2 regions of the Pantoea sp. X-Soil-MYKO-1289 genome follow, and region 2 is predicted to be linked to the other one. Evidence: predicted binding sites of a transcription regulator. Region 2 holds the regulator's gene; the other holds the start of a gene.
What was found. Region 2 encodes PurR, which represses purine synthesis genes. Its sites were predicted from a motif close to CANGCAAACGTTTGCNTG; they were not measured.
Positions count from the first base shown of each region.

Region 1: a site for PurR is predicted at 6,115-6,132, ahead of AC6I7Z_RS12170 (NCS2 family permease). Genes of this name have one in related genera too.

Region 1 covers NZ_AP036004.1:2,509,260-2,525,224, forward strand. Annotated here, with positions in the region: gene AC6I7Z_RS12145 (ABC transporter permease subunit) at 1-725, opposite strand, end outside; gene AC6I7Z_RS12150 (branched-chain amino acid ABC transporter substrate-binding protein) at 809-1,924, opposite strand; gene AC6I7Z_RS12155 (hypothetical protein) at 1,983-2,231, shown strand; gene AC6I7Z_RS12160 (AMP nucleosidase) at 2,268-3,722, shown strand; gene AC6I7Z_RS12165 (hypothetical protein) at 3,793-4,323, opposite strand; gene AC6I7Z_RS12170 (NCS2 family permease) at 4,646-5,944, opposite strand; gene AC6I7Z_RS12175 (winged helix-turn-helix domain-containing protein) at 6,374-7,105, shown strand; gene AC6I7Z_RS12180 (ABC transporter substrate-binding protein) at 7,132-8,070, opposite strand; gene AC6I7Z_RS12185 (ABC transporter permease subunit) at 8,140-9,120, opposite strand; gene AC6I7Z_RS12190 (sugar ABC transporter ATP-binding protein) at 9,134-10,648, opposite strand; gene AC6I7Z_RS12195 (ATP-binding protein) at 10,793-13,369, shown strand; gene phnE (phosphonate ABC transporter, permease protein PhnE) at 13,323-14,207, opposite strand; gene phnE (phosphonate ABC transporter, permease protein PhnE) at 14,204-15,064, opposite strand; gene phnD (phosphonate ABC transporter substrate-binding protein) at 15,148-15,965, opposite strand, start outside.
Region 2 covers NZ_AP036004.1:1,857,606-1,873,570, reverse strand. Annotated here, with positions in the region: gene AC6I7Z_RS08990 (FUSC family protein) at 1-1,192, shown strand, start outside; gene AC6I7Z_RS08985 (hypothetical protein) at 1,193-1,660, opposite strand; gene sodC (superoxide dismutase [Cu-Zn] SodC) at 1,795-2,316, opposite strand; gene AC6I7Z_RS08975 (aldo/keto reductase) at 2,403-3,299, opposite strand; gene AC6I7Z_RS08970 (DUF1289 domain-containing protein) at 3,357-3,596, opposite strand; gene eptA (phosphoethanolamine transferase EptA) at 3,805-5,439, shown strand; gene AC6I7Z_RS08960 (TetR/AcrR family transcriptional regulator) at 5,479-6,075, shown strand; gene AC6I7Z_RS08955 (alkene reductase) at 6,124-7,221, shown strand; gene gloA (lactoylglutathione lyase) at 7,333-7,740, shown strand; gene rnt (ribonuclease T) at 7,850-8,524, shown strand; gene AC6I7Z_RS08940 (Grx4 family monothiol glutaredoxin) at 8,565-8,900, opposite strand; gene AC6I7Z_RS08935 (C40 family peptidase) at 9,263-10,063, shown strand; gene cydH (cytochrome bd-I oxidase subunit CydH) at 10,111-10,200, opposite strand; gene purR (HTH-type transcriptional repressor PurR) at 10,486-11,511, shown strand; gene punR (DNA-binding transcriptional activator PunR) at 11,508-12,413, opposite strand; gene punC (purine nucleoside transporter PunC) at 12,533-13,735, shown strand; gene cfa (cyclopropane fatty acyl phospholipid synthase) at 14,043-15,191, shown strand; gene AC6I7Z_RS08905 (riboflavin synthase) at 15,235-15,873, opposite strand.

The sequences.
Region 1 (15,965 bases), 650 kb from region 2:
GCCGCGGTGAACGCCTTGATGCCGATGATGAACCCGGCGTAAAAATCGAAGGTGCCGTAGTTCATCGTCACCAGCACGCCCGCCAGCCCGGCCATTGCGGCGCCGATCACGAAGACCAGCGAAATCACGCGGTCGGTATTGATGCCGAGAATGGCCGCCATGCGCCGATCCTGCTGTACCGCGCGACAGATACGGCCGAGGCGCGTGTACTGGATAATCCAGGTAAGCAGCGCCATGCCGCAAAAGGCGGCGGCGAGGATAAACAGCTTGGTCCAGGTGATCTGCACCAGCCCGCCGTCGAACTCGACGCGCAGCACGCCGGTCAGCAGCGTCGGCACCCCCTGCTGATTGGGGCCCTGACTCAGCTGAACATAGTTCTGCAGGATCAGCGACATGCCGATAGCGGAGATCAGCGGCGCCAGCCGCGTCGAGTGGCGTAGCGGCCGGTAGGCGATACGCTCGATGGCCCAGCCGTAGACCGCCGTCACCACTATGGTGAAGAGCAGCGTGCCGAAAATCAGCAGCGGGAAAGAGTGCACGCCGAAGAACGAGAGCAGCGCCAGACCGATGGCGCAGAGATAGGCGGAGATCATATAGACCTCGCCGTGCGCGAAGTTAATCATACCGATGATGCCGTACACCATGGTGTAGCCGATCGCGATTAGGCCGTATACCGCGCCCAGCGTCAGCCCGTTGATCAGTTGCTGAAGTAAGAAGGCGTCCATAACGAAGTCTCTGCGCAAAGCGGACCGCGCAACCGGGCGGTCCGGACAGGAAACGCCCCGCGATGCGCGGGGCGGGCTCAGTCTTACAGCTGGTGATACTTGCCTTTGTCGTCCCACTGATAAACGACGTAATCGGAGACTTTCAGATCGCCTTTTCCGTCCCAGGCTTTTTTACCCATCACGGTCGGCACATCGTGAGATTTCAGCCATTCGCTGGCTTTCTCATTATCTTTGCCCGCGCCTTTATAGGCGGCCGCCAGCGCCTGGATAGAGGCGTAGGCGTAAAGGGTATAGCCTTCCGGCTCGAAGCCCCCTTTGCGGAACTTATCAATCACCGCTTTGCCGTCGGCGATCTGACGCGGATCGTTGCCGAAGGTCATATAGATGCCGCTGGTGTACTGCGGCCCGCCCGCGGCGGTCACCAGCTCCTGCGTCACGATGCAGTCCCCGGAGAAGAAGTTCGCTTTTACGCCCTGCTCGCGCATCTGGCGCACCAGCGGACCCGCCTCGGGATGACAACCGCCGAAATAGACCACGTCGGGATTCGCCTGGGCGATTTTGGTCACCAGCGCGTTAAAATCTTTCTCGCCGCGCGACAGCCCCTCATACATCACCTCTTTTACGCCGCGCTTCTCCAGCGCTGCTTTGGTGGCGTCGGCCAGCCCCTGGCCATAGGTATCTTTATCGTGGATAACCGCAACCTTCTTCGCTTTCAGCTTGTCGAGCATAAAGTTGGCGGCGATGGCGCCCTGCTGGTCGTCGCGCCCGCACATGCGAAACAGGGTTTTCATGCCGCGCTCGGTGATTTGCGGGTTAGTGGAGCCCGGCGTAATCGACAGCACGCCGGCGTCGTCGTAAACCTCTGAGGCGGGCATGGTGCTGGAGGAACAGAAATGGCCTACCACCGCCATCACCTTATCCTGATCGACCAGCCGGTTCGCCACTGCGACCGCCTGTTTGGGTTCGCAGGCGTCGTCGCCCTGCACCAGCACGATTTTCTCGCCGTTAATGCCGCCCGCCGCGTTGATATCCGCCGCCGCCTGCGTCGCCCCTTTCCAGTACTGCGCGCCATAGGTGGCGTTTGGCCCGGAGAACGGCCCGGCGACGCCAATTTTAATATCGGCCTGCGCGCTGAGCGCCGCGCCGATACAGCCTGCAATTACGATGTTTAACGACAACTTGATCAGTTTCTGAGACATGCTGTCTATCCTCGACACAGTGAGTTTGCGTTCGCCAGACCACGGCGCAGGAGCGTGAATGTTGTTATTCGTTTCGGGAATGCTACGCGCGGCGACAGAGGCCGCTATCAATCGCAAGCAAGAATCTCGCCAGAACGCAACGGGCCGCGAGATTTTGCTAAAGGAAGGTGGCAACGCCAGCGACAGCGCACGACGTCACCTTCTGATTCATTTAAACGTAGGCGGGGATTGGCAACACGCCAGCACCCTGTTGGTGCATAATGCGGTCGATCACATATTTACTTTGCGGCGGCGGCAAACCCGCTAAGCTGTGGGGAAAGTTCGCTAAATATCAGGAGAGTTTATGCCTACACAACGGAACGGCCTTACCCGCCAGCAGGCGCTGGATGAACTGGAGCGTCTGTACGACAACGCGGTGAACGCGCTGCGCGCGGCGATAAAAACCTATACCGAACAGGGCCAGCTGCCCGAGGCGGAAGCGCGTCGCCAGGGGCTGTTTGTCTATCCTGAACTGCGCATTACCTGGCGCGGCGAAGGCCCGCAGCAAAACCGCACGCGCGCCTGGGGACGTTTTACCCATACCGGCAGCTACAGCACCACCATCACGCGTCCGGCGCTGCTGCGCCACTATCTCAGCGAACAGCTGGCGATGCTGGAAAAAGAGTATGAGGTAGAGATTCAGGTCGGCCCGTCCAGCCAGGAGATCCCCTACCCTTACGTGATTGACGGTTCCGATCTGTCGCTGGATCGCACCATGAGCGCCAGCATTGCGCGCTATTTTCCTACCACCGAGCTGTCGCAGATCGGTGATGAAACCGCCGACGGTCTCTTTAACCCGGACGCGATTTTCCCCCTGTCGCACTTCGACGCGCTGCGCACCGACTTCTCTCTGGCGCGCCTGCGCCACTACACCGGCACCTCGGTCGAGCATTTCCAGCCGTTTGTGCTGTTCACCAACTACACGCGCTATGTGGATGAGTTCGTCCGCTGGGCGACTGAGCAGGTGCGCGATCCCGCCAGCGACTATGACAGCCTGGCCTGCGCGGGCGGCGCGGTGATCACCGCCGATACGGCGGAGAGCGACGCGGCGATGCTGGATCTGGCGTGGAAAAAGCATCAGATGCCGGCCTGGCATCTTACCTCGCCTGGCCGACGCGGCATCACGCTGGTGAATATCGGCGTCGGTCCGTCCAATGCCAAAACCATCTGCGATCACCTGGCGGTGATGCGGCCGCACGCCTGGCTGATGATCGGCCACTGCGGCGGCCTGCGTGAAAGCCAGCGCATCGGCGACTACGTGCTGGCGCACGCCTATCTGCGCGACGACCACGTGCTCGACAGCGTGCTGCCGCCCGACATTCCGGTACCGAGCATCGCGGAGGTGCAGCGCGCGCTCTATGACGCCACCAAGGCGGTGAGCAATATGCCTGGCGAAGAGGTCAAGCAGCGTCTGCGCACCGGCACCGTGGTGACCACGGACGATCGCAACTGGGAGCTGCGCTACTCCGCTTCGGCGCTGCGCTTTAACCTGAGCCGCGCGGTGGCGGTGGATATGGAGAGCGCCACTATCGCGGCGCAGGGCTATCGGTTCCGCGTCCCTTACGGCACGCTGCTCTGCGTCTCAGACAAGCCGCTGCACGGCGAAATCAAGCTGCCGGGCCAGGCGAACCGCTTTTATGAAGGGGCGATTTCAGAGCATTTGCAGATCGGCATTTGCGCGGTAGAGCTGCTGCGCGCCGAAGGGGATAAGCTGCATTCACGCAAGCTGCGCACCTTTAACGAGCCGCCGTTCCGTTAATGAATTAGAGCACGAGGGCCGTCTCGTGCTTTTCACCTCTGAACAGAGAGGCAGCGCGCATGCCGCCTCTCTACATGTTCACCATAAATTCTCTTGCCAGCCAGCCAAGCACGGCGAGCACAGCCGGGACCAACAGCGTCCAGGTGATGCGGTCGTTGAGGCGGTCAAACCTTTCGTCCATGCGCTCGAACTTTTCATCGATGCGCTCGAACTTTTCGTCAACGCATTTAAATTGTTCATGAACCCGCTCAAACTGCTTATCAATCGCGGCAAAATTATTGTCGGCCTGCCCGGTCCAGTCGCTGACTCGCGCAAATCGCTCATCAATACGAGCAAACTGGGCTGCCGTCTGGGCGAAGCCCTCAAGCATTTCGCCGCGCAGTTTGAACTGGTCCGTGCGCAAACCTTCAACATCCGTCTTGGTGGCAAAATTTTGCGAGCGCTCGGTCAGCACGGCCAAATCAGTTTTAATCTGGTGCGTATCCTGTTCAAGCCGATCAACACGTTTAGTCAGTCGTTCCATTCTGTTTCCTCCTGGCTGACGAAGAGGGAGTAAAAGCGGAGGCAAATAGCGCGCCTCAGGATTTAACAGCTGTTCCATGGGGTTCCTTCTCCTTACGACGTTGTTCATCCCGCCGCTAGCGTCTGCCCTTGCTGTTGGTTATTTAACCAGCTTTCCGTTTACATAACATTCCACGTTCCACTAATTCGCTGAAAATCAGGCATCGGGTAGCAGAGCGGCGTTGTTTCAGAGTGGCAGCCTACCCGCAGACAGGCGGCGGTAACAGGGTTTTCGACGCACGCTGGAAGCCAGTACGCAAATCGGCCTGGAGGACATAAAAAAAAGCGCGCAAGACGATTTACGTCTTGCGCGCAGCAAAAGAATAAGAGCGCGCCAGCCTGCACCAGCGCGGCGAACGCTATCAGGCGCTAAGCCAGCCCAGCTTGATCACGAACAGCAGCGAGAGGATCACCAGCGCCGCGTTGACCTCTTTGGTGCGGCCGCTCAGCAGCTTCACCACCGTCCAGGTGATAAAGCCGAAGGCGATGCCGTTAGCAATAGAGTAAGTCAGCGGCATGGTCAGCGCGGTAACGGTAACCGGCGCCGCCGTGGTGATATCTTTCCAGTCGATCTCCGCCAGGCCGGAGGCCATCAGCACCGCGACAAACAGCAGCGCCGGCGCGGTGGCGTAGACCGGCACGCTGCCCGCCAGCGGGGAGAAGAACAGCGCCAGCAGGAACAGAATAGCGACCACTACCGCCGTTAAGCCGGTGCGTCCGCCCGCGCTCACGCCCGCCGCAGATTCCACATAGCTGGTGGTGGTCGAGGTGCCGAGCAGCGATCCAAACAGCGCCGCGGCGCTATCGGCCACCAGCGCGCGGCCCATTTTCGGGATATTGCCCTGTTCGTCCGCCAGTCCGGCGCGTTTAGTCACCCCCAGCAGCGTGCCGGTGTTGTCGAAGACGTCGACAAACAGAAAGGCGAAAATCACGCTGACCAGGCCGACGTTAAACGCGCCGGCGATATCGAGCTGCATAAAGGTGGGCGCGATCGACGGCGGCGCGGAGAAGACGCCGGCAAAAGGCGACAGACCGATGCCCATCGAAATAAAGGTAATCAGCAAAATGCCGATCAGCACCGCGCCGGTGACGCGACGCGCCTCCAGCACCACAATCACCACAAAGCCCAGCAGCGCCAGCAGCGGCCCCGGCTTAGTGAGATCGCCCAGCCCCACCAGCGTCGCCGGGTTATCCACCACGATGCCTGCGCCTTCCAGCGCGATCAGCGCGAGAAACAGCCCAATGCCCGCCGCAATGCCGGCGCGCAGCGGCAGCGGAATGCTGGCGATAATCCACTCGCGAATTTTGAAAATCGACAGCGCAAAGAAGATAACCGCCGACAAAAACACCGCGCCCAGCGCGATTTGCCAGGTGTAGCCCATATGCAGCACGACGGTATAGGTGAAGAAGGCGTTCAGCCCCATGCCCGGCGCCAGCGCGATCGGGTAGTTGGCGATCAGTCCCATCAGAACCGATCCAATCGCCGCCGCCAGACAGGTGGCGACGAATACCGCGCCCTTGTCCATTCCGGTGGCGCCCAGAATGCTGGGGTTAACAAACAGGATATAGGCCATCGCCAGGAAGGTGGTGATCCCGGCGATCACTTCGGTGCGGACCGTCGTGTTATGCGCTTTTAGTTTGAACAGTTTTTCTAACATCATCATCTCTCAAGAGCGGAGACGGCACGAATGCGCGTTCTCACTTGCCAGTGTGGGTTACATGCTGATTATTGTGGTACCGCACAACGCGCCGCTGCATGCTGACGGCCGCTGTCGTCACGCCCTGAATCTCCCTGAGGCCTGAAGTCATAGCAATCGCTATGCCAGCCAGAAACGCAATCGTTTACCTTGCCAGGCCTGGCATTTTATAAGAGAAATCTGAACCAAAAGAAGGCGCGATTATGGTGCATTGCCCCGCTGCCGCGCAATCGTTTTCATCGCCTCCCCTGCGCTGCCGAAAAATTCTGCGCTAACGCACGCTTCAGTAAAGCCGATGGCGATATCGCTCACGTTTCCATCGCTTGTCGACGCGGCGGAAAACGCGCCGTGTACACTCTTGTTAACCTTTTTTTAACCTTGAGGTCGCGCTGCATGAAGCCCGCCATTCTGGTTGTCGATGATGATAAGGCCGTCTGCGAACTGCTGCAGGATGTGTTGGATGAACAACAGTTTAGCGTTTACTGCTGCCATTACGGCCGCGACGCGCCGGCGCTGCTGGCGCAGCATGGCGACATCGCCCTGGTGATGCTGGATATGATGCTGCCCGACACCAACGGCCTGCTGGTGCTGCAACAGCTCCAGCGTCAGCGCCCGGATCTGCTGGTGATCATGCTGACCGGCATGGGCTCCGAAGCGGAAATGGTGGTGGGACTGGAGATGGGGGCGGATGACTACATCGCCAAGCCTTTCAATCCGCGCGTGGTGGTGGCGAGAGCGCGCGCGGCGCTGCGGCGCGGCGGTCGGCTTATACAGCCGGAGGCGGAGAGCGGCTGGCGCTTTAACGGCTGGCAGCTGGATGAAGCGCGCTGCCAGCTGCTCAATCCGCAGCGCGAATCGGTGCCGCTGACGCAGGGCGAATATGCGCTGCTGCGCGCGCTGGTGCGCCACGCGCGCAAAGTGCTGACGCGCGATCAGCTGCTGGAGCTGACCCACGGCGAAAGCCTCGACGTTTTCGACCGCACCATCGACGTGCTGATTATGCGGCTGCGACGCAAAATTGAAACCAATCCGCATCAGCCCAGCCTGATCCGCACCATTCGCGGCCTCGGCTATGTTTTTTCCGCCGATGTGACGCGTCCGGAAGCGGTCCGGCTGAGCGCCTGAGGGCGAACAGCCGGGAACGCCCGCCGTTATTTCACCGTCCAGCCCTTGTAGCTGCCGACGTTGTTGCGATCGATCAGGGAAACCGGGATCAACACCGGCTTATCCGGCGCCGGCTTGCCCTGAAGAATGTCATAGCCGATCTCGACCGCTTTCGCCGCCATCACCTGCGGATCCTGCGCAGGGGTGGCGACGAACAGCGAATTCTTGCGCTTCAGCGCCTCTTCGCCGTCAGGCGATCCGTCGACGCCGACAATAAAGAACTCGTTGCGCTGCGCCTGTTTCGCCGCCAGATCGGCGCCAATGGCGGTCGGATCGTTGATGGCGAACACCGCGTCGACTTTCGGATTGGCCGACAGCAGGCCGGTCATCACTTCCAGCCCGCCTTCACGGCTGCCTTTGGCGTTCTGGTTCCAGGAGAGCAGCTTGATCTCAGGATGGCGTTTCAGCTCGGTCATGCAGCCCTCAACGCGGTTCTGCACGGCGGAAACCGGCGGGCCATTGATAATCAGCACATTGCCCTTCTCCTTCAGGCGATCGGAGATATATTTACAGGCCATCTCGCCCGCCTGGGTGTTGTCCGAGGTAATGGTGGCGTTGGCGCCGTCGGCCGCCACGTCGACCGCCACCACCACGATCCCGGCGTCGCGGGCGCGTTTCACCGCCGGCGCGATGCCTTTGGAATCGGCGGCGTTCAGGATAATCATGTCGACTTTCGCCGCGATAAAGTTATCGATCTGCGCCACCTGCTGGCCCAGATCGTAGCCGCTGGAGACCAGCGTCACGTTGACTTTGTCCCCCGCCAGCTCGCGCGCTTTCATCTCCGCGCCTTTGGTAATCTGCACGAAAAACGGGTTGGCGAGATCGCCGACGGTGACGCCGATGGACTTGAGATCTTTCGCCTGGGCGAAGGCGCCGCTGAACAGCGTTGCCGCCAGCAGCCCGGTTACGATCGGATTAAAACGCATAGACCTTCTCCTGCTGTTATTAGAATCGCCAACGGCTGAATGGCGTAGGGTAAAATAGGGGCGCCGCGCTCAGGAGACGTGGTGCCGGGTGCGATATTTGTCGATCAGCACCGCAATAATGATCACCGCGCCTTTGATCACCAGCTGCCAGAAATAGGAGACCCCCATGAGCGTCATGCCGTTGTTGAGCGTGGCGATAATCAGCGCGCCGATCAGCGTGCCGGTAATGGTGCCGATGCCGCCGACGAAGCTGGTGCCGCCGAGGATGACCGCGGCGATGGCGTCCAGCTCATAGCCGACGCCGAGATTGCCGTTGGCGCTATAGAGGCGCGACGCCGACATCAGCCCGCCCAGCCCGGAAAGCAGCCCGCTCATGGCGTAGACGAACACCAGCACCGCACCGACCTTAATGCCGGTCAGCCGCGCCGCCTGCATATTGCCGCCCACCGCGTAGATATGAACGCCCAGCGTGGTGCGGCGCAGGATAAACCAGCAGACGGCGATCACGGCGAAGGCGATCACGATCAGCCAGGGCACCGGGCCGAGATAGCCGTTGCCTATCCACTCGAAGCTGATATCGGAGTTGATCACCGTGGTGCCGTTCGCCAGCAGATAGGCGGCGCCGCGCAGCGCCGTATAGGTGCCGAGGGTGACGATAAAGGGCGGCAGTCCGGCCCAGGCGACCAGAATGCCGTTGAACAGCCCCATCACCAGGCCCGCGCCGAGCGCCATGGGAATGGTCATGCCGGCAAGCATCGGATCGAGCGAGGCGACCATCGCCACCACCGCCGTGGTACCGAGCATCGAGCCCACCGAGAGGTCGATGCCGCCGGTCAGGATCACAAAAGTCATACCCGCCGCCAGCACGATATTGATCGAGGCCTGGCGCGTAATATTGAGCAGATTGCCCTCGGTGAAGAAGTTCGGCGCGACGAAGCCGAACACCACCACAATCAGCACCAGAATCGGCAGAATGCCGACGGTTTGCAGCATATCGCCTATCAGCGCCCGCTTAACGGTGGGCGGTTTCGCCCGCGTGGTCTCTGTCATCGCTCTCTTCTCCTTATATTTCCAGCGGCGAGGCGCTATGCGCCCCGGTGGCCAGCGTCATAATGTTTTCCTGGCTGATCTGATCTTTATCCAGCTCCCCGGCGATAGCGCCTTCGCGCATCACATACACCCGATCGCTCATGCCGACCACCTCCGGCAGCTCGCTGGAGATCATCAGGATCGCCACGCCCTGCTGCGCCATCTGATTCATCATGCGGTAGATCTCGCTTTTGGCGCCGACGTCGACGCCGCGCGTCGGCTCATCCAGGATCAGGATGCGCGGGCCAATCGACACCCAGCGCGAAATCAGCAGCTTCTGCTGGTTGCCGCCGGAGAGGCCGCCCGCCCGCACCTGGGCATGCGGCACGCGAATGTTGAGGGTGGCGATGGCGTCGCCGGCGATCTGCCTGCCTTTGCGCCGGTTAAGCAGCCCGTAGCTGGCGTCGCGCTCCAGCGTCGCCATCACAATGTTTTCCTGCGCCGCCATCTCCAGAAACAGCCCCTGCTCTTTGCGGTTTTCGGTGAGGAAGCCGATGCCGCGCGCAATGGCGTCGCGCGGCGAGTGGATAGCGACCTGCTGCCCGTCGATCCAGATCTCGCCGCCGCTGGGTTTCCGCACGCCGAAAATCAGCTGCGCCAGCTCGCTGCGCCCGGCGCCCACCAGTCCGGCCAGCCCGACGATTTCGCCGGCGCGCACCGCCAGGCTGCTCGGCCGCACCTTGCCGCCGTCGGTCAGGTGATTGACAGCCAGACGAATGTCGCCGAACGGGATAGTGCGATCCTTGTTAAAGAGATCGCTCAGCGGACGGCCGACCATCATGCGCACCAGCTCGCTGGCGTTCAGGGTGTCATGGGTCAGGCTGCCGACATACTGCCCGTCGCGCAGCACGCTGACGCGATCGGAAAGCTCATAGACTTCCGCCATGCGGTGGCTGATATAGATAATCGCCATGCCTTCCGCGCGCAGGCGCTTTATTAACGCGAAGAGCTGCTCGGTTTCGCGGTTGCTCAGCGCGGCGGTGGGCTCGTCCATGACCAGAATGCGGCTGTTGCGGTGCAGCGCGCGCGCGATCTCGACCTGCTGCTGTTCGGCGATGCTGAGGCGGCTGACGCGGTCGGTGGCGCTAAACTGCGCGCCGAGGCGATCGATCACCTGCTGCGCCTCTTCGGCCATCTGGCGACGCCGAATCAGCCCGCCGCGCGTGATTTCGCTGCCGAGAAAGATGTTCTCCGCCACCGTCAGGTTAGGCGCCAGGTTGATCTCCTGATAGATCAGCGTAATGCCTGCCGCCAGCGCCTCTTTTGGCCCCCGAATGGCATAGGGGCGCCCGTCGATCAGGATTTCGCCGCTGGTGGCGCTGTAGGCGCCGGCGAGGATCTTCATCAGGGTGCTTTTGCCCGCGCCGTTCTCGCCCATCAGCGCGTGGATCTCGCCGGCATACACCGTGAGGTCGACCCCCTTGAGCGCGTAAAACTGGCCGAAGCGCCGCGTGATGTCGCGCATTTGCAGAATCGGTGTGGCTGTCATGGGCCGCTCCAGATAACGGTGATTAGGGCTGAGTAAAGCAGCGCCAGATAAATGGAAAATGTCAGCGGCCGTTCATATTTGTCATAAATGCGCCTGAGCCGCGCCCTATACTCGCCTCAGGCACGGCGGGCGCGGAGGCGCGGTATGCGGCATCAACATCCCTGGCAGGTGGGCGCGCGCGGCCGCCTGCTGCTGTTTAATCTGCTGGTGGTGTGCGTCACGCTGATGGTGAGCGCAGTGGCGATACTCGGCTTTCGCCATGCCGGACGCATTCAGGAGCAGGCGCAGGCGCAAACTCTGAGCGATATGCGCGCCAGCCTGGCGCTGGCGCGCGATACCGCCAGCGTCGCCACGGCGGCGGTGCGCCTGTCGCAGGTGGTAGGAGCGCTGGAGTATCAGAGCGAATCGCAGCGGCTACAGCAGAACCAGCAGGCGCTGCAGCAGTCGCTGACGCAGCTCGCCTCGGCGCCGCTCGCGGCGCGTCAGACGGCGCGGGTGGCGCGCATCCGCGCACGCAGCCTGATGCTGGAGCAGACCATCACCCAGCTGCTGATCAACGGCCATCAGCGTCATTTGCAGCGCAACGCCCTGCTCAGCGGCCTGTGGCAGTCGCAGCTGCTGCTGGATCATATCAACCTGCTCGCCGCGCGACGCGGCCCGGCGGCGGCGCTGCGTCAGCAGACCGAACGGCTGCTGACGGCGGCGATCCGCACCCCGTCGCCTGTCGCGCTCGTCGACCAGCTACAGCAGGTCATGACGGCGTGGCGGCCCGATTCCGGCGATGCGGTGCTGGATGAGAAAATCGCGCGCCTGATCGCCACCCAGCAGTCGCTGCGGCCGCTGGCGGATCGCCTGGCGGAGAACGACCTCGCTATCGCCTATTCCACCTACCGCATCAAGGCGCTGGTGGCGGCGCTCAACGACGACATTACCGCCTGCGTGCAGCAGGTGGCGCAGCAGAGCGAAATGCGCAGCGCGGAAACCCATCGCGAACTCAATTCGGTGATCCTGTTTATCGCGCTGTTCGCCCTGCTGGCGCTGGCGATCACCGGCTACGCCGGGATCTATATCTACCGCAACCTCGGCTCCAGCCTGACCGCCATCGCCGACGCCATGACGCGGCTGGCGCAGGGCGAAAAGCATGTTTCGGTGCCGGGCCTGCAGCGGCGCGACGAACTGGGCGATCTGGCGCGCGCCTTTAACGTTTTCGCCCGCAATACCGCGTCGCTGGCGCACACCTCGCGCCTGCTGAAGGAGAAGAGCAGCCAGCTTGAATCCACCTTTCTCGCCATGCGCGACGGCTTCGCGCTGTTCGACAACCAGGGTCAGCTGGTGGTGTGGAATGCGCAGTATCCGCAGCTGCTGGGGCTCGCCGACGAGGCGCTGCATCGCGGCCTGCACTATCGCCAGCTGCTGGGGCGCGTGGGGGTGGATCTGCAGCAGCCAGGCGAGCCGCAGGAGGTGCGGCTGGCGGATGGGCGTACGCTGGAGCTGCGCTTCAGCCCGGTGCCGCGCCGCGGCATCGTCAACACCGTGCTGGAGCGCACCGAGCGCAAGGCGCTGGAAGAGGCGCTGGTGCACAGCCAGAAGATGAAGGCGGTCGGCCAGCTGACCGGCGGCATCGCGCACGACTTCAACAATCTGCTGGCGGTGATCATCGGCAGCCTGGCGCTGACGCAAGGCCAGCTGCCGCCGGGCAGCCTGGCGAGCCGCATCGAACGCGCGCGTCAGGCGGCGGATCGCGCCGCCCTGCTTACCCAGCGCCTGCTCGCCTTTTCGCGCAAGCAGGCGCTGCATCCGCGCGCCGTCTCGGCGGCGCAGCTGGTGGACGAGCTGCAAAGCCTGCTGCAGCACTCGCTGCTGCCCGGCCAGCGCCTGACGGTCGAGGCGCCGCGGCCCGGCTGGCTCGCCTGGATCGACGCCAGCCAGCTGGAGAACGCGCTGATGAATCTGGTGGTGAACGCGCGCGACGCGATGCAGCAGCAAAGCGGCGAGATCCGCCTGCGTATCGCCAGCCAGCGGCGCGAGCAAGGGGAACGCGTGGTGATTGAGGTGATCGATCAGGGCTGCGGCATGACGCCGGAAGTGCGGGAACAGGTGTTCGAGCCTTTTTTCACCACCAAAGAGACCGGCAGCGGCAGCGGGCTGGGACTGTCGATGGTCTATGGCTTCGTGCGGCAGTCCGGCGGCCAGATCGAGATCGACACCGCGCCCGGACAGGGAACCACCGTGCGCCTGCTGCTGCCGCGCGCGCCTGAAAGCGCGGTCGCGTCGCCGCAGCCGCAGCTTGTCGCCCCGCCGACGCCGCGCGACAAGCTGGTACTGGTGCTGGATGACGAACCGGCGGTGCGCCAGACGCTCTGCGAGCATCTGCATCAGCTCGGCTACGTGACGCTGGAGTGCGCCAGCGGCGAAGAGGCGCTGGCGCTGCTGCGCCAGACGCCCGATATCGATCTGCTGATCAGCGATTTGATGCTGCCCGGCGGCCTGAACGGCGCAGAAGTGATCCGCCAGGCGCAGCAGCAGTGGCCGCAGCTGGCAACGTTGCTGATCAGCGGTCAGGATCTGCGCCTGCAGCCGGTGGCGCTGCCGCTGTGCGAGCGGCTGGCGAAACCCTGGCAGAGCGCGCAGCTGGCGCAGGCGCTGGCGCGCGCCTGGCAGCGCAGCGAACGGCTCAGTCGCGCGCGGCAGGCTGCCAGAGCGGCACCGGCTTCCCGCTGATATAGCGCTTGCGCAGGCGGCTGGAGAGCGCATCCATCATCATCACCACCGCCACGAGGATCAGGGTCAAAAACATCACCACGTCCCAGTTCCACAGGCGCATATTCTCGGCGTAAACCAGCCCGACGCCGCCCGCGCCGACAAAGCCCAGCACCGCCGCCGAGCGGGTATTGGATTCGATCTGATAGAGGCTGAGCGCCAGGAAATGGGGAAACGACTGGGTAAAGATGCCGAAGCGGTGCTTTTGCAGGCTACTAGCGCCGACCGCTCTCAGTCCGCGGCTCGGCGATCGCTCTACCGCCTCGTGCCCTTCCGAGTAGAGTTTGCCCAGCAGGCCGATATCCTGCATCACAATCGCCAGCACGCCCGCCAGCGGCCCCATGCCGACGGCGCGCACGAATATCAGCCCCCATATCGCCATATCGATGCCGCGCAGCAGATCGAGCAGGCGACGCACCGCCCAGGCGATCGGCCGCGTCGCGCGGCCGTGCATCACGTTGCGCGCGGCGAAGAACGACAGCGGCAGCGTGATAATCGACGCGGTCAGGGTGCCGGCGAAAACGATCGCCAGCGTGATGCCGATTTGCGAGAAGTAGTAGCCGAACGGCCAGTTAACGAAATCGTGCCAGACGAACATGCGCAAAAAATAGCGGCCGAGCTGCTGGGCGCCCAGCGCGGCGCGGCTCCACTCAATACCGTAAAATTCAAAGAAGAACAGGTAGTAAAGCAGGATGGCGACCGCCGCCAGCGCGAGTCGGCGCAGATAGCGCTTCTGCGCCGCGAACAGCGCCGGGTTTTCCTGCCTGATTTTGCCGATATCCGGCGCCAGCGCGATCATGCGGAACCCTCCACGACGCGGCGGCGCAGCCGACCGGAACAGGTGTCCAGCAGCGATACCACCAGGATAATCAGCAGCAGCGTGATGCTGACCTGATCGTAACGATCGAGTTTGATATTGGTCATCAGCTCCTGGCCGATGCCGCCCGCGCCCACCAGTCCCAGAATGGTTGAGGAGCGAAAGTTAATCTCCAGCCGCATAAAGCTGTAGGAGAGAAAGATCGGCTTCACCTGCGGCCAGAAAGCGAAGCGCATGCGCTGCAGCTTGCTGGCGCCGCAGGCCGCCAGGCCGCGCACCGGCTTATCGGAAGCGCTCTCAATCGCCTCGTAGAAGAGCTTGGTCAGGCTGCCGACGGTGTGCAGCGCCAGCGCGAGAAAGCCGGGAATGGCGCCGATGCCGAACGCCATCACGAACATCACCGCCCAGGCCAGCTCCGGCATGGTGCGCAGAAAGGCGACAAAGGCGCGAATAGCAAAGCGCAGGCTTGCCGGGGTTTTGGTGTTGTCGGCGGCGAAAAACGCCAGCACCGCGGCGATACCCACCGCCACGATAGTAGAGGCGAGCGCCAGCTGTAGCGTCTCCCAGATCAGCGGCAGCTGGAAATGGAGACGGTAGCCCCACCAGGCGAGCGATCCTTCCGTTTTTACGCCGTCAAACAGCGTGGAAAAATGCAGTACCGGCAGCGTTTCCCACAGGTAGTCGAAGAAGTGCGGCAGCGACGTCCAGAGCGTACTCAGGCTGAACTCTGACATTTTGCCTGCCAGCAGGTAGAGCGTCACCAGCAGCAGCGACCAGATCAGCGTGTCGCGTTTCTGCTGGCGGCGGATGCGTTGGTAGTAGCGTTCAAAGTCAGTCAAAAGATGATTCCTGCAAGAAGTGAAAAACCGCAGAGGGGCTGACTTACGGGTATCTCTTTTCAGCAGAGATACCCGTCCTGACCTTAGCCGCGCTGGCCTTTCGCCAGGTCGCGCTTCATATCGATAATATTCTGATAGTCCGCCACCGACGCCGGACCGATATGCTGCGCGCCGCCGACGGCCTTCACGAAGCAGGCGTGCTGCTCTTTATCCAGCTTCTGAATCGTCTCGACCACTTTCTGTTTGAAATCGGCCGGCAGCTTATTGCTCACCAGCAGCGGGCCGTTCGGGATCAGCGGCGACTGCCAGATAATGCGGATCTGCTTCATCAGATCGGGGTGATCCATACGGATCAGACGACCGAACGCGCCGGAGCTGTAGCCGCTGTTGTAGTCGCCCACCAGCGAACTCCAGGTCACCGCGCCGTCGAACTGATTGTTCAGCACGCCGAGAATGTCCTGCTCGTGGCCGCCGGAAAAGGTGACGCTGGAGAAGAAGCCGTTGTATTTGTCATCGACGCTGCCGCCAAACTGCTTCTTAAAGGCCTGGTTCGGCATCAGGAAACCAGAGGTCGAATCGGGATCGGCCATGCCGAACGATTTGCCCTTCAGATCCTCCAGCTTCTTGTAGGGACTGTCGTTTTTCACGATCACCACCGAGTGGTAGCCCTGCGAGCCATCTTTATCGTCCACCAGAATGCCCACGATATCCACGGCTTTGGCATCCTGCAGATAAACCGAGGCGTACGAGGCGGGCGACATACTCAGCACCATATCGATCGTGCCGCCCAGCAGGCCCTGGATCACGCCGGCGTAGTCGGAGGAGTTGCGCAGCTTCGTATCAACCTTGAGTTCCTTATCAAAAAAGTCCTTCACGCACTGGTTATCGCCAATCTGCTGGG
Region 2 (15,965 bases):
GCCGCTTTACGACGCCATCGACGCCCTGATGCAGGAGCTGGCGAGCGCGCAGTGCGACAAATACCGGCTGGCGCGGATCCTGCGCAGCGTCACTCCCGCCGCCGACGGCGATTACCGCCAGCGCGCCTTTTGTCAGCGCCTGCGCTACTTCTGCTGGATGTACCTCAACGTCAGCCGCTGGATCCGCCTGCTGGCCCGCGCCGACGCCGATACCCGCTTTCAGCCGCCGCCGGTGCCCGCGCTGGCGCGGGAGAGCGACAGCGCCGAAGCGGGCTGGAGCGCGCTGCGCACCTTTTGCGCCGTCGTGGCGGGCTGCGCCTTCTGGATCGCGACGCAATGGTCGGCCGGCGCGGCGGCGCTGACCCTCACCGCTATCGCCTGCGTGCTCTACTCGTCCGCCCCCTCGCCCAGCGGCAGCGTCACGCTGCTGCTGAAAACCCTACTCTGGCTGTCGCTGTTCAGCTTTGTGATGAAGTTCGGCCTGATGGTGCAGATCTCCCAGCTGTGGCAGTTTCTGCTGTTTTTGTTCCCGCTGCTGCTGACGTTGCAGCTGTTTAAGCTGCAGCAAAAGCAGCGCGCTGCGCTCTGGGGCCAGTTTATTGTCTTTATGGGCTCGTTTATCGCGGTGACTAACCCGCCGAGCTGGGATTACGCCGACTTCCTCAACGACAATATCGCCAAAGTGTGCGGCGTGATGCTCGCCTGGCTGGCGTTTCAGATCCTGCGCCCCAGCTCCGACGCGCGCCGCAGCCGCCGTCATATCCGCGCGCTGCGCATGGCGTTTCTCGACCAGCTGCGCCGCCGTCCGCGCCTGAGCGAAAGCCGCTTTGAATCGCAGATCTACCACCGTATCAGCCAGCTGAGCAGCAGCCGCGACGAGCAGGCGCGCGTCTGGCTGCTGCGCTGGGGCGTCGTGCTGCTCAACTGTTCGCATATCGTCTGGCAGCTGCGCGACTGGCAGCCCGCGTCAACCGCGCTGGCGCAGATGCGTGAGGCGAGCCTGCAGGATTTACAGCGCATCATCAGCGCGCGCGGCGTGCGGCACAGTTCGCTTGAGCAGACGTTGACGACGCTGGAGGAGACCATCCGCCAGCTGGTGGCGGAGGGCGATACGGAGGCGAATACCCTGGCGGGTATTTTATGGCGGCTGCGCTGTTCGCTGGCGCAGCTGAAACAGGCGGTGCCGGAATAGCTATTTGCAGTACTGCTGCTGCTGGCGGTCGAAATCGGCCTGCAGCTGCGCCAGGGTCTTACGCTGTTCGAAACGGGTTTTATCGTTGGCGGACATCGGCTCAATCACCAGCTCGCGCTCTTCCGGCGAGTAGATAAAACGCCGCCGGATTTCGCTGCCGGTAAAGCTCTTGCCGATAATGCTGCCGCACACCATGGTCATGCTGGTGTGGTAGATCGCCGTTTGCTCAAAGTTAGTTTCGGTAGGGCTGCGCAGAATAAACTGGCAGTCCTTCTCTTCAAGCCGTTTGCGCACGCTGTGGCTCAGCCACTCGCGTCCTTTCGCGATGGATTCGCATTCGGCGCGCGCCGGGCTGGCATCAATGGTGCGCTGAAGCTGACGTCCTGCTTCAGTCCTGAGCTGGGTTTCATTGGGTTGATCGCAGCCCGCCAGCAGCAGGCAGAGCAGCAGTGCGCCCGATTTCTTCATTCCTTTTCTCCTTTGATCGCACCAGATGAAAGTGTCCAGAATCAGTATCATAGGCGGTAAATCATCAGGAGAACATAGCCGGAAACTAAACGATAATAAAACGACTCCCTGAGGAGCCGTCGGTGAACGAACAATTAGATCACGCCGCAGGCGTAGCGCCCGCCGCCGCCGCCAAGCGGCTGCGGATGATCGGCGTGGTTATCGCCGCCGATATGCACCATTAACGCTTTGCCCTTGATCTCATCCAGGGATTTCAGCCGCGGCGCCAGCACCGGATAGTCGGCGCCGCCCTTCTCATTGACGTAGATCGCCGGCAGATCGCCGAGGTGGCCCTCGCCATACGGGCCGAGGTGCTTGCCGGTTTTTTGCGGATCGAGATGGCCGCCCGCCGCGCCCGCCGCCACCGTTTTGCCTTCAGAAACGCCGGGCTCGCAGCTGCCGTTGGCGTGCACATGGAAGCCGTGCACGCCGGGCGTCAGGCCGTTCAGCTTCGGCGTAAACAGCAGACCATATTTTGTCTGCTCGATATCGACCGTGCCGATCGCCTCACCGATGCCCTCGGCGCTGACTTTATGCAGTGTGACCTCTTGCGCCAGCGCGTTGCCGGCGAGGCCGCCGCTTATCGCGAACAGACATGCTAAGACCGATTTTTTCATTATCGCTTGCCTCTTATCTCCCACAGGGTGTGATAAGCCTGGCCGCAATTTCCGATCTGCGCTGCTGTTTGACACAGCTTTACGCTTCAGGGCACATCGTAACCCAGCGCCGCTTTACGGATACGGAACCACTGCTGGCGATCCAGCGTAACCCCTAGCGCCGCCACCGCTTCGCTGACGCGTTCAGGATTGCCGGAGCCGATGATCGGCAGCGGCTGGCTCGGCAGCGCCAGTACCCAGGCGTAAACCACCTGCGCCAGGCTGGCGGCGCCGGTTTCGAGACGCACCTGCTCCAGTTCGTCGCGCAGCGGCTGATAGTGCGGATCCTGAAACAGTTCGCCGCCGCCCAGGCAGGACCACGCCATCGGACGCAGGCGCAGCTGCTGGCACTGATCGAGGGTGCCGTCCAGCAGCACGTTTTGCTGAATCGGCGAGATCTCCACCTGATTGGTGGTCAGCGTAAAGGGCAGACGCGACTGCAGCAGCGCGAACTGCGACGGCGTGAAGTTCGACACGCCGAAATGCAGCACTTTACCGCTCTGGTGCAGCGCCAGAAACGCCTCGGCCATCGCGTCGGCGTTCATCAGCGGATCGGGGCGATGGATTAGCAGCAGGTCGAGCCGGTCGGTGGCGAAATGGCGCAGCGAGTTTTCCGCGCTCTGCACAATGTGCGCTTTGTCGGTGATGTAGTGTCCGATGCGATGTTCCGGCTTCGCGCGCGTGGCGATGCCGCATTTGGTGACGATCTGCAGGCGATCGCGCAGGCCGGGCGACAGCTTCAGCGCCTCGCCAAAGGCGGCTTCGCAGCGGTAGTCGCCGTAGATGTCGGCGTGATCGACCGTGGTGATGCCTGATGCGAGATGATGTTCGATAAAGCTGACGCGCTGTTGCGGAGTCATTCCCCACTCCATTAGCCGCCAGTAACCCATAATCAGCGGAGAGAAAGCGGGGCCCTGCAGCGAGATCTGTTGCGCTTGTAGCATGGTGATATCCCTGTGTTTGCTCTTTCAGTCAGTGTCAGGGAGTATAACGAAAAGCGCTCAAAACAGGGATGGCTGCTGCGGTTCAACATCCTCTTCCGGTTTCTGCTGGCGCAGCAGACGCAGGCGGCGCTGATGGCACAGGCGCAGCACGTCGCGCTTCTGCGCGTCGCTGAATTTCATCCAGTTGAAGCGTTCTTCCCGGCTGCGCAGGCAGCCGAGGCAGTAGCCGCGCGCATCCACCTGACAGATGCCGCGACAGGGACTGGGTACCGGGAAAAACTCAAGTTGCTCCGCCACAGGATCTCCACATCGCTGATTATCTCTTTTAAAGATAGCTCAAGGCGCGAGCCTTTCTCGCAGCGTGCTACGCGTTACGTCACTAAATGTAACTAATTAGTTTGGCTAAACAGATAATTCCGCGCATAGTGTTGAGCCTTTGTTAAGGTTTTCCCAGCTTATTGCCTCTATTCTGTTTTGGCGATTATTAATTTTTTTCTGGATACTCATGCAGTTGAAAAAGTTACGCTGTCACGAAAACGCCTTTAATCTTGCGGTTTCCCTGTTCTTTGCGCTGGTCCTGAACGGTCTCTTTCTGTTCCGCGCCTGGGAACGCATTCCTTATACCTCTCTGCACGACTACTTGTTTGCCGCCAGCCTGCCCCTTGTGCTGACGGCGGCGTTCGGCCTGATCTTTAACCTGATCGCCTGGCCTTACCTGCGTAAGCCGCTGCTGGCAGTGCTGATCCTGACGAGCGCGGCGGCAAACTACGTTATGTTTAGCTTCGGCACGGTTATCGATACCAACATGGTGCAGAACGTCTTCGAAACCGATCTGCAGGAGTCCACCGCGCTGCTGAGCCGTAACGCCGTCATCTGGCTGCTGCTGATGGGCGTAGTGCCGACCATCGTCATCTTCCTGACGCGCTTCAAACGCCGCGAATGCTGGTGGATGAATCTCGCCTGGCGCGCGCTGTTTATGGCGGCGTCGCTGGGCGTTATCCTGCTGATGGCGCTGCTCTTTTATAAGGATTACGCCTCGCTGATCCGCAATAACAAAGGGCTGATCAAAATGGTGACGCCGGCCAACATCGTCAGCGGCGCCGGCCACTACGTTAATAATCGCTGGATGAAAGGCAGCCAGGCCTGGGTGCATATCGGGCAGGACGCGCATAAAGGCCCCACTATCGCGGCGGAGCAGAAAAAAACGCTGGTGGTGCTGGTGGTCGGCGAAACCGCGCGCGCGGAAAACTTTTCGCTGGGCGGTTACGCGCGCGAAACCAACCCGCAGCTGAAAAAGCAGAATGTTATCTACTATCCGCAGGCGACCTCCTGCGGCACGGAAACCGCCATCTCCGTGCCCTGCATGTTCTCTAATATGCCGCGCGCGCACTATGACGCTAATTTGGCCCATCATCAGGACGGTGTGCTGGATATCCTCGGCCATGCGGGCGTCAGCGTGCTGTGGCGCGAAAACGACGGCGGCTGCAAGGGCGCCTGCGATCGCGTGCCGCATACCGATATGACGCTGTGGAAGCTGAACGCCTGGTGCCAGGAGGGCTCTTGCCTCGACGACGTGCTGCTGCACCAGCTGGATAACTACACCGACAGCCTGAACAACGACGGCATTATCGTGCTGCATCAGATGGGCAGTCACGGCCCCGCCTACTATCGTCGCTATCCGCCGCAGTTCCGCCAGTTTACGCCGACCTGCGACAGCAATCAGATTCAGGACTGCGACCATCAGGCGCTGATGAACACCTACGATAACTCTCTGCTCTACAGCGACGATATGATCGGCCGCACCATCGATATGCTGAAGGGATTAAGCGATCGCTTTAACGTCGCGCTGGTCTATCTCTCCGATCACGGCGAATCGCTCGGCGAACACGGCATGTATCTGCACGGCGCGCCCTATCTGATTGCGCCGTCTCAGCAGACGCATATCCCACTGCTGCTGTGGATGTCGGATGATTACGCCAGAACCTACGGCATTAATCAGGCCTGCCTGCGCCAGCAGGCGCCGACGGCAGAGGTGTCGCAGGACAACCTGTTCCATACGCTGCTGGGGATGTTCAACGTCCAGACCAGCGAATATCAGCCGCAGCTCGACATGATCAGTACGTGCCGTAAAACGGGCTAATGGTTGCATCCGACCGATCGGTCTACTACCTTAAGCGCCATGAACAAGACGCTGCAACGCACCGAAACCCGTGAACATCTGCTCGCCACCGGCGAGCAGCTCTGTCTGCAGCGCGGTTTCACCGGAATGGGACTCAGCGAGCTGCTGACGCTGGCGGAGGTGCCGAAAGGCTCTTTCTACTACTATTTCCGCTCGAAAGAGGCGTTTGGCGTGGCGCTGCTGGAGCGCTACTTTCTCCATCTGCACCAGCAGGTCGAAGCGCGGCTGCAGCACGGCGAAGGCACGCCGCGCGAGCGGCTGCTGGCGCACTTTCGCCAGGCTGAGCAGCTGTTCAGCGAACAGGGACATATCGTCGGCTGCCTGGCGGTGAAGCTCTCCGCGGAAGTCTGCGATCTCTCCGAGCCGATGCGCGACGCCCTGCAGCGCGGCGCCAGCCGCATTATCGCGGCTTATACGCAAACGCTCGAAGCGGCGCTGCGGCAGGAGACGATGGAGCTGCCCTATGCGCCGCGCGAGATGGCGGAAGTAATCTATATTTTGTGGCTGGGCGCCAGCCTGCAGAGCAAGCTATCCCGCGAGCCGCAGCCGCTGCGCCTCGCATTGAGCACTATCGAACAGTGGCTGCAAACCCACTGATTTTAAAAATGCCGTTTTATAGCAGACCGGTCTACTACAGGAGTTGTTATGGCAAGTACCCAGCTGTTTAGCCCGCTTAAAGTGGGTGCGATTACCGTACCGAATCGCGTATTTATGGCGCCGCTGACGCGTCTGCGCAGCATCGAGCCAGGCGACATCCCGACGCCGCTGATGGGCGAATATTATCGTCAGCGCGCCAGCGCCGGTTTGATCATCACCGAGGCGACGCAGGTCTCTTTCCAGGCGAAAGGCTACGCCGGCGCGCCGGGCCTGCATACTCAGCAGCAGATTGCTGCCTGGAAAGCGATTAACGCAGGCATTCACGAGGCGGGCGGCCACAGCGCCGTTCAGCTGTGGCACACCGGCCGCATTTCGCACAACAGCGTGCAGCCGGAAGGCAAAGCGCCTGTCGCGCCCTCTGCTATCGCCGCCGGCACGCGCACCTCGCTGCGTGCGGAAGACGGCAGCGTCTACCGCGAAGAGACCTCGACGCCGCGCGAGCTTACCCTCGCCGAGATCAAACAGATTGTGGCGGATTTCGGCCAGGCGGCCGCCAATGCGCGCGAGGCGGATTTTGATCTGCTGGAGCTGCATTCGGCGCACGGCTATCTGATGCATCAGTTCCTGGCGCCCGACTCCAACCGTCGCACCGACGAATATGGCGGCAGCATTGAAAAACGCGGCCGCTTCGCGCTGGAAGTGGTCGACGCCGCTATCGCCAACTGGTCCGCCGACCGCATCGGCATTCGCGTTTCGCCGATCGGCAGCTTCCAGAATCTGGATAATGGCCCTGAAGAAGAGAAAGCCGCGCTGTGGTATATCGGCGAGCTGGCGAAGCGCAATATCGCCTACCTGCACCTTTCCGAGCCAGACTGGGCGGGCGGCAAGCCCTACAGCGACGCCTTCCGCGAAAAAGTGCGCGCGCTCTTCCCCGGCGTGATTATCGGCGCGGGCGCCTATACCGTGGAGAAAGCGGACGATCTGATTGCGCGCGGCCTGATTGACGCCGTGGCCTTTGGCCGAGACTTTATCGCCAACCCCGATCTGGTGGCGCGTCTGCAGCAGGACGCCCCGCTCAACCCGCAGCGCCCGGAGAGCTTCTACGGCGGCGGCGCGGAAGGCTATACCGACTACCCGACGCTTTAAGCGCGACGCTGGCGTGACAACGGTTACGCCAGCGCCCGTTTTTTGCTATTTTCACCGCTATACTTAGCGTTTGAGTCATCAGAAGATGACGAATTAATAAAAGAGGATGTTATGCGTTTACTTCATACCATGCTGCGCGTTGGCGATCTGCAACGCTCCATCGACTTCTACACCCGCGTTCTCGGCATGCGCGTGCTGCGTCAGAGCGAAAACACGGAGTATAAATATACGCTGGCATTCGTGGGCTATACCGAAGAGAGCGAAGGCGCGGTTATCGAGCTGACCTACAACTGGGGCGTGGACAGCTACGATCTCGGCAACGCCTATGGCCATATCGCGCTGGGCGTGGACGACGTGGCGGCGACCTGCGACCGTATCCGCAACGCGGGCGGCAAAGTCACGCGTGAAGCGGGTCCGGTGAAAGGCGGTTCAACCATTATCGCCTTTGTCGAAGATCCAGACGGCTACAAGATTGAGCTGATCGAAAATAAACATGCCGGTCACGGCCTGGGCAACTAAGTTTGCCGCTTCAGTCTGCGCGGCAGCAGGCTGAAGCTTTCCCTTCTGCTGCACCCTCCTCTTTTTTTTGCCATAATGCGCGCTGCCTATTTTCTGCTATGAGATGCTGATGTCTGAAACGAACTCCCTGAACGCGCTGAATCAACGTTTCCGAGGTTTCTATCCTGTGGTGATCGATGTCGAGACCGCAGGCTTTAACGCGCAGACCGATGCGCTGCTGGAGATCGCCGCCACCACGCTGAAAATGGACGAAGAGGGCTGGCTGCATCGCGACCAGACGCTGCATTTCCACGTCGAGCCTTTCGAAGGCGCGCTGCTTCATCCAGAGGCGCTGGCGTTTACCGGCATCGATCCCAGCAACCCGCTGCGCGGCGCGATTAGCGAATATGAGGCGCTGCACGCCATATTTAAGATGGTGCGCAAAGGCATCAAGGATCACCACTGTAATCGCGCCATCATGGTGGCGCACAACGCGACCTTCGATCTCAATTTTATGATGGCCGCCGCCGGGCGCGCTGGGCTGAAGCGCAACCCTTTCCATCCGTTCGCCACCTTCGACACCGCCGCGCTGAGCGGGCTGGTGCTGGGGCAGACGGTGCTGGCGAAAGCCTGCAAAGCGGCAGGCATGGATTTTGACAGCACCCAGGCGCACTCTGCGCTCTACGACACTGAGCAGACGGCGACGCTGTTCTGCGAGCTGGTCAACCGCTGGAAACGGCTGGGCGGCTGGCCGCTGCCGATGGCGGCAAGCGACGACGCGGAAGCGGCGCCGGAGCAGGCGTAAAAAAAGGCCGACTTGCGTCGGCCTTTTTTTTACACTTCTTTTATTCCGCTTCTTTGTGCTTTTCCGCCGTCTCTTTGATCAGCGACTGCAGCTCGCCGCGCTGGAACATTTCGACGATAATATCGCAGCCGCCGACCAGCTCGCCGTCTACCCACAGCTGCGGGAAGGTCGGCCAGTTGGCGTATTTCGGCAGCTCGGCGCGAATATCAGGGTTCTGCAGAATATCCACGTAAGCAAAGCGCTCACCGCAGGCAGAGAGCGCCTGCACCGCCTGCGCAGAGAAACCGCAGCTTGGCAGTTTCGGCGAGCCTTTCATGTACAGCAGGACCGGGTTTTCTGCGATCTGGCGCTGAATTTTTTCTACAGTACTCATAATTGCCTTCCTTAATTCCCTACTTCGTGTTTGTTTATTGTAGCGACTTCGCCCCGTCCCTGAAAACGACAATTTCTCGCTTGCCAGGCGAAACCGCCATGTTTGTTAAGTTCTTTACTAAAGATCTGCGTTTTTCTGACGATAATCAAAACTTAAGCTGTTCATAACTGGTAATAACTTTGCTGCTATAAGCTGCTGAAATTGCTTATTTTAAACTCAACTGCAACCCTGTAACAGTTTAATAGAAAAATGGCTTAACTTTTGAAAAAAACCTGGCTTAGAATGGCCCCGGCGCTGATCTCCGATCAGATTTTTCTAACCACGTTACGGCCTGTTGTCGTAACCGCTAACCCTGTAACCGGACTATGCGATTACTGATTACGCTCTTTATATTAGCTTTCGCGCAGCTGTTCATGAACATCGCTTCGGCCTCGCCGCAAGCGCCGGTTAACGCCAGCCTGCACAAGGCGGAGAAAAAAAGCGCGCGCGAAGATGAGCGCCGCAAACGGCGACCGGTCAAAACCAGCGCGAAAAAAACGCGCCCTTCTACTGCGCAAAAACTCAAACTGAAAAAGCAGAAGAAAATTGAAACGGCTAAGCTTTCCCCTTCCGCCGCCGATACGAAAAAAACCCTTAAATCTTCTCACAAACGCTATGGCCGCCAGCGCACGCTGAGCACCGCAAAAGCCGCCACTCTCCCGCAGCTGAATGCCGACGACACCTCTACCATCAAAATGAGCAAGTCCCATCGCCTGCGCTACCAGAAAGCGCGCGAAACGGCGATGACCAAACTGATGGGTCAGCTGGGCAAGCCCTACCAGTGGGGCGGTACCTCGCCGCATACCGGTTTTGACTGCAGCGGCCTCGTCTGGTACGCCTATAAAGATTTGGTGAAATTCAGAATTCCACGCACCGCCAACGAAATGTATCACCTGCGCGACGCTGCGCCGGTCAAGCGCGAGTCGCTGGAGAAAGGCGATCTGGTCTTCTTCCGTATCAACGGCCGCGGCACCGCCGACCACGTTGGGGTTTACCTTGGCAACGGCAAATTTATTCAGTCGCCGCGCACCGGCAAAGATATCCAGATTAGCGGGCTTTCGGATGATTACTGGCAGCGTCACTATATCGGCGCGCGACGAGTGATGACGCCGAAAACCATTCGCTAAACGCCATAAAAAAACCGGGATAATCCCGGTTTTTTTATCGCTCTCTGTTAGTGCATGACGGCGGTAAAACCAAACGCCACAATCATCAGCAGCGCCGCGCCGGTAGTCATTAATGCCAGTTTCAAATCGGTGCTCATTACCTCTCCTTATCCACACAGTTGTCAGGGTCTTATGCGATTTTCCCATAGTTGCCGGTAAAAATCTCGTTTTATCCCGCAAGCCTTGTTAGAATCCCCGGCTTTGTTGCGCAACTGACGCAACGCCCGTGCCGTTCGCACGCAACAGCCCCTGTTTTGTCCTGCCCAGTGAGTATTTCACCGACAAAAACTGTAGCGAATTAACAGAAAACTCTCTTAGCGGACGCAAACGTTTAACATTATGCTTATCAGTGGCTTATTGATAAGTTCTGGAGTCTCTTTTCAATGGCAACAATTAAAGATGTCGCGAAGCGCGCGGGTGTTTCCACCACCACCGTTTCCCACGTGATCAATAAAACGCGCTTCGTTGCGGAAGAGACGCGCAACGCCGTCTGGCAGGCGATACAGGAATTACACTATTCGCCCAGCGCCGTGGCGCGCAGCCTGAAGGTCAACCACACCAAAACGCTGGGGCTGCTCGCCACCTCCAGCGAAGCGCCCTATTTTGCGGAAATCATCGAAGCGGTCGAGCATCACTGCTTTGAGCGCGGCTATACCCTCATTCTCGGCAACGCTCATAACGATCTGCAGAAGCAGCGCGCCTATCTGTCGATGATGGCGCAAAAGCGCGTCGACGGCCTGCTGGTGATGTGCTCCGAGTATCCGGACGATTTGCTGAAGATGCTGGAAGAGAACCGCAATATTCCGATGGTGGTGATGGACTGGGGCGAATCGCGCGGCGACTTTACCGACACCGTGCTCGATAACGCCTTCCAGGGCGGCTATCTGGCGGGACGCTATCTTATTGAGCGCGGCCATCGCGATATCGGCGCCATTCCCGGCCAGCTGGAGCGCAATACCGGCGGCGGGCGCCATGCGGGCTTTTTGCAAGCGCTGCAGGAAGCGGGCATCGCGGTACGTCCCGAGTGGATCGTTCAGGGCGATTTCGAGCCGGAATCGGGCTATCAGGCGATGCAGCAGATCCTGCAGCAGAAGCAGCGCCCAACGGCGATCTTCTGCGGCGGCGATATTATGGCGATGGGCGCGATCTGCGCCGCCGACGAGATGGGGCTGCGCGTGCCGCAGGATATTTCGGTGATCGGCTATGACAACGTGCGCAACGCGCGCTACTTCACGCCGGCGCTGACTACCGTGCATCAGCCGAAAGCCCAGCTGGGCGAGAAGGCGCTGGAGATGCTGCTCGACCGCATTACCAGCAAACGCGAAGTGTCGCAGACCATCGAAGTGCATCCCACGCTGATTGAGCGCCGCTCGGTCGGCGACGGCCCTTTTCGCGACTACCGCCGTTAATCCTCGCTTAACCACTCCTGATTGAGCGTTCGCGCATCGCCGAGATAGCTGAGCAGCCAGCTGAGCGCCGGCGATGCGCGCGCCTCCGACCAGCTCACGCAGCAGGGACTTTCCGGAAAGGGCGCAGGCAGCGTCAGCTCCGCCAGCTCGCCCTTATCCAGCAGCGGACGCGCCAGATGGCCCGGCATCATCGCCACGCATAAGCCATCCAGCACGCACGCCAGCCCCGCCTGCCAGTCCGGTACCACCAGTCGCCGCTGGTTATCCAGCGTCCAGGTCATGCGCCGCGGCAGCGCGCGCGAGGTATCCTCCAGCACCAGCGACGGCCAGGCGCGTAGCGCGTCGTCGTCGAGCTGCGGCTGCCGCGTCAGCGGATGCTGGCGCGCCACGACGCAGCGCCAGTTCAGCGCGCCCATATCGCGAAAGGAGAAACGCCCGCCGACCGGGATCGCCTGGGTGGCGCCGATCGCCACGTCGACGCGTCCGTCGGCCAGCGCGTCCCAGACGCCGTTAAACACCTCATAGCTGATGTGCAGCTCCATATCGGGAAAGTGGCGATAGAAGTCGGTCACCAGCTGACGACTGCGCGGCAGCTTCACGATGCGATCGACCGCGATGCTGAGCTGCCCGCGCCAGCCGTTCGCCAGCTGCTGACACTGTCTGCGGGTAGCGAGCATTTTTTTGATAACCTCACGGCCCTCGCGCACAAAATGCTCGCCAGCGGCGGTCAACGCCACCTCGCGATGCTGCCGTTCGAACAGCGGCACCGCCAGCCAGGTTTCCAGCTGGCGCACCGTATAGCTGACGGCAGAAGGCACGCGATGCAGCTCCTGCGCGGCGGCGCTAAAACTGCCGGTGCGCGCCACGGCGTCTACCACTTCAAGCGCATATTCGGACCACATGCTTTTTCCTTTCAAAAATTTTCACAGCACTCTGCAAATATTAACGTTTCACAGCGGCAGGCGCACCCTTTTACACTTTGCCGCGTTTAACCTGCCTGACGAAAATGAGATTAAAAACCATGCTGTCATCAAAAGGATTTATGCCTTACCTCGCCCTGCTCAGCATGCTGGGCTTTCTGGCGACCGATATGTATTTGCCCGCCTTCGGCGCGATGCGCATCAGCTTCAATACCTCGCCCGGCATTATCAGCGCCAGTATGAGCCTGTTCCTGGCGGGCTTCGCCATCGGCCAGCTTTTCTGGGGCCCGCTTTCCGACCGCATCGGGCGCAAACCGGTTCTGCTGATGGGGCTGGGGCTGTTCGCGCTCGGCTGCGCCGGCATGCTGTGGGTGGAAAATGCAATGCTGATGCTGGCGCTGCGCTTTATTCAGGCGATCGGCGTCTGCGCCGCGGCGGTGAGCTGGCAGGCGCTGGTGGTGGACCGCTATCCGCGCGCGCGCGCCAATAAGGTGTTCGCCACCATTATGCCGCTGGTGGCGCTTTCGCCCGCGCTGGCGCCGCTGCTTGGCGCCTGGCTGATTAGCCATTTTCACTGGCGCGCGATTTTTCTGGTGCTGACGCTGACCGGCGTGGCGCTGATGCTGGTAACGCTGCGCCTGCCCGCCAGTCGTCCGACAGCGCAAGAAGCGAACGATCAGCCGGGCTTTTTCTCGCTGCTGCGCTCTGGCGTCTATGGCGGCAACGTGTTGATTTATGCCGCCTGCTCCGCCAGCTTTTTCGCCTGGCTGACCGGCTCGCCCTTTATTCTCGCCGATGCGGGCCTGACGCCGGCGGATATCGGCCTGAGCTATATTCCGCAAACCATCGCCTTTTTGCTGGGCGGATTTGGCTGCCGCGCGCTGCTGAACCGCTTTGCCGGCGCGCAGCTGCTCCCCTTGCTGCTGGCGCTTTACAGCCTGAGCGTGGCGACGCTGTTCGCCGTGGCGCTGACCGGAAGCCACAGTCTGATCGCCCTGCTTGCGCCCTTCTGCGGCATGGCGCTGGCGAACGGCGCGATTTACCCGATTGTGGTGTCGAATGCGCTGCTGCCGTTCCCGCACGCCACCGGTAAAGCCGCGGCGCTGCAGAATACCCTGCAGCTCGGTCTTTGCTTTGTTGCCAGTCTGGCGGTCTCCGCAGGTTTACAACAGCCGCTGCTGATGACTACGCTGATTATGGTGACCACTATCGCGCTGGCGATAGCGGGCTACGTCTGGCAGCGACGCGCCAGCGCACAAATGGATATTGTCCGCGTTACCACTCCCTGCCAGGATAATCACTAAGGCAACTTTTATAGTTAGCTGCCTAACAATAAGTCGTTGAATACTGACCTGGTTGAGCATATACTCGATCAGGTCAATAAATCTGCAACAAATCAATAACATAATTGTTTTATTTTTAGGCGAAGCTTATCGCCCGGATGGTGTCTGCGCGCGCGTTTCCTGCTCGTCAGACAACGATATTCAGATCCAATCCTCTGTAAAACGTCGGATATCAGGCGCACGGAGCAATCCGTGACATTTCTCACAGGCCTTGAGAAATTGGCTATTCTTTTTCTCAGGTTCAACGCGGACAGGTGATGGAGAAGCTATGAGTTCATCGTTAATAGAAGAAGTGAGCCTTGAAGAAAACCACTGGTATCGCATTGTCCACGAAATGCTGGAAAAAGCGGACATCGAAATCAACGGCAGCCGCCCCTGGGATATTCAGGTCAAACAGCCTGACTTTTTTAAGCGTGTGATTCAGGAAGGCTCACTTGGTCTTGGCGAAGCTTATATGGATGGCTGGTGGGATTGCGAACGGCTGGATATGTTTTTTCACCGCGTGCTAAAGCACAAGCTGGACCAGCAGTTGCCGCACCACTTCAAAGATACGCTGCGCGTGGCCGCCGCGCGTCTCACCAACTTACAGTCGAAAAAACGCGCATGGATCGTGGGTAAAGAGCATTACGATCTCGGGAACGACCTCTTCTCGCTGATGCTCGATCCCTATATGCAATACTCCTGCGCCTACTGGAAAGAGGCCGAGACGCTGGAGCAGGCGCAGGAAGCGAAGCTGGATATGATCTGCCGCAAACTGCAGCTGGAGCCGGGCATGACGCTGCTGGACATCGGCTGCGGCTGGGGCGGCCTCGCCGAGTATGCCGCTCGCCACTACGGCGCGGTGGTGCACGGCGTAACCATCTCGGCAGAGCAGCAGAAGCTGGCGCAGCAGCGCTGCGAAGGGCTGGACGTCACTATTTTGCTGCAGGATTATCGCGATCTTAACCAGCAGTTCGACCGTATCGTTTCGGTGGGCATGTTCGAGCACGTTGGACCGAAAAACTACGCCACCTACTTCGACGTGGTGGACCGTAACCTCAAGCCAGACGGACTGTTCCTGCTGCACACCATCGGCGCGATCCGCACCGATATGAATGTCGATCCCTGGATTGATAAATATATTTTCCCCAACGGCTGTCTGCCGTCGGTGCGCCATATCGCGGACGCCAGCGAGTCGCATTTCATTCTGGAAGACTGGCATAATTTCGGCGCCGATTACGACACCACGCTGATGGCCTGGTATGAGCGCTTCCTGCAGGCCTGGCCGCAGCTGGCTGAAAAGTACGGCGAACGTTTTAAGCGCATGTTTAGCTACTACCTTAACGCCTGCGCCGGCGCCTTTCGCGCCCGCGATATTCAGCTGTGGCAGGTGGTTTTTAGCCGCGGCGTAGAAGGCGGCCTGCGCGTCGCGCGCTAAGCCGCGCTAGTGAATAAGGCGCCTGGAGCGCCTTTTTTTATGCTTATTCGACGTCCGGACGCAAGGCGGCGGCTTCGCGCTGCGCCAGCACGCGTTCGACGGTATCGACGATCGCCTGTGTGTGCGGATCGATCTCGATATTGACGCGGTGGCCCAGCTTCTTCGCGCCAAGCGTGGTGCGCTCCAGGGTTTCCGGGATTAAATAGACGCAGAATTTGCTTTTGGTCACTTCGCCGACGGTCAGGCTAATGCCGTCAATACCAACAAAGCCTTTATGCAGAATATATTTCATCTGCGCCGGGTCCTGAATTTTAAACCAGACTTCGCGGTTATTTTCCGACTGGATAATTTTGCAAATTTCCGCAGTGGTCATAATATGGCCAGACATCAGGTGGCCGCCGATCTCATCGCTGAATTTCGCCGCGCGTTCAATATTGACGACGTCGCCTTCCTGCAGGTCGCCTAAATTGGTGACGCGCAGCGTTTCTTTAATCAGATCGAAACTGACGCGGTTGCCTTCAATGGCCGTCACCGTCAGACAGCAGCCGTTATGCGCCACCGACGCGCCCAGCGCCAGCCCCGGCAGCAGCTCTTCCGGCAGCTCTGCGACATGGGTGCGAAACAGATCTTTTTCTTCAATGGACACAATCTTTGCGGTGCCCTGCACAATTCCGGTAAACATAGTTTTGGCCTCTGCTAAGTTTGCTCTAGCTTACCACAGCTTAGCGCGCGGATATTATTTCCGCGTCGCGTCCGCTTTACAGTCGCAATATA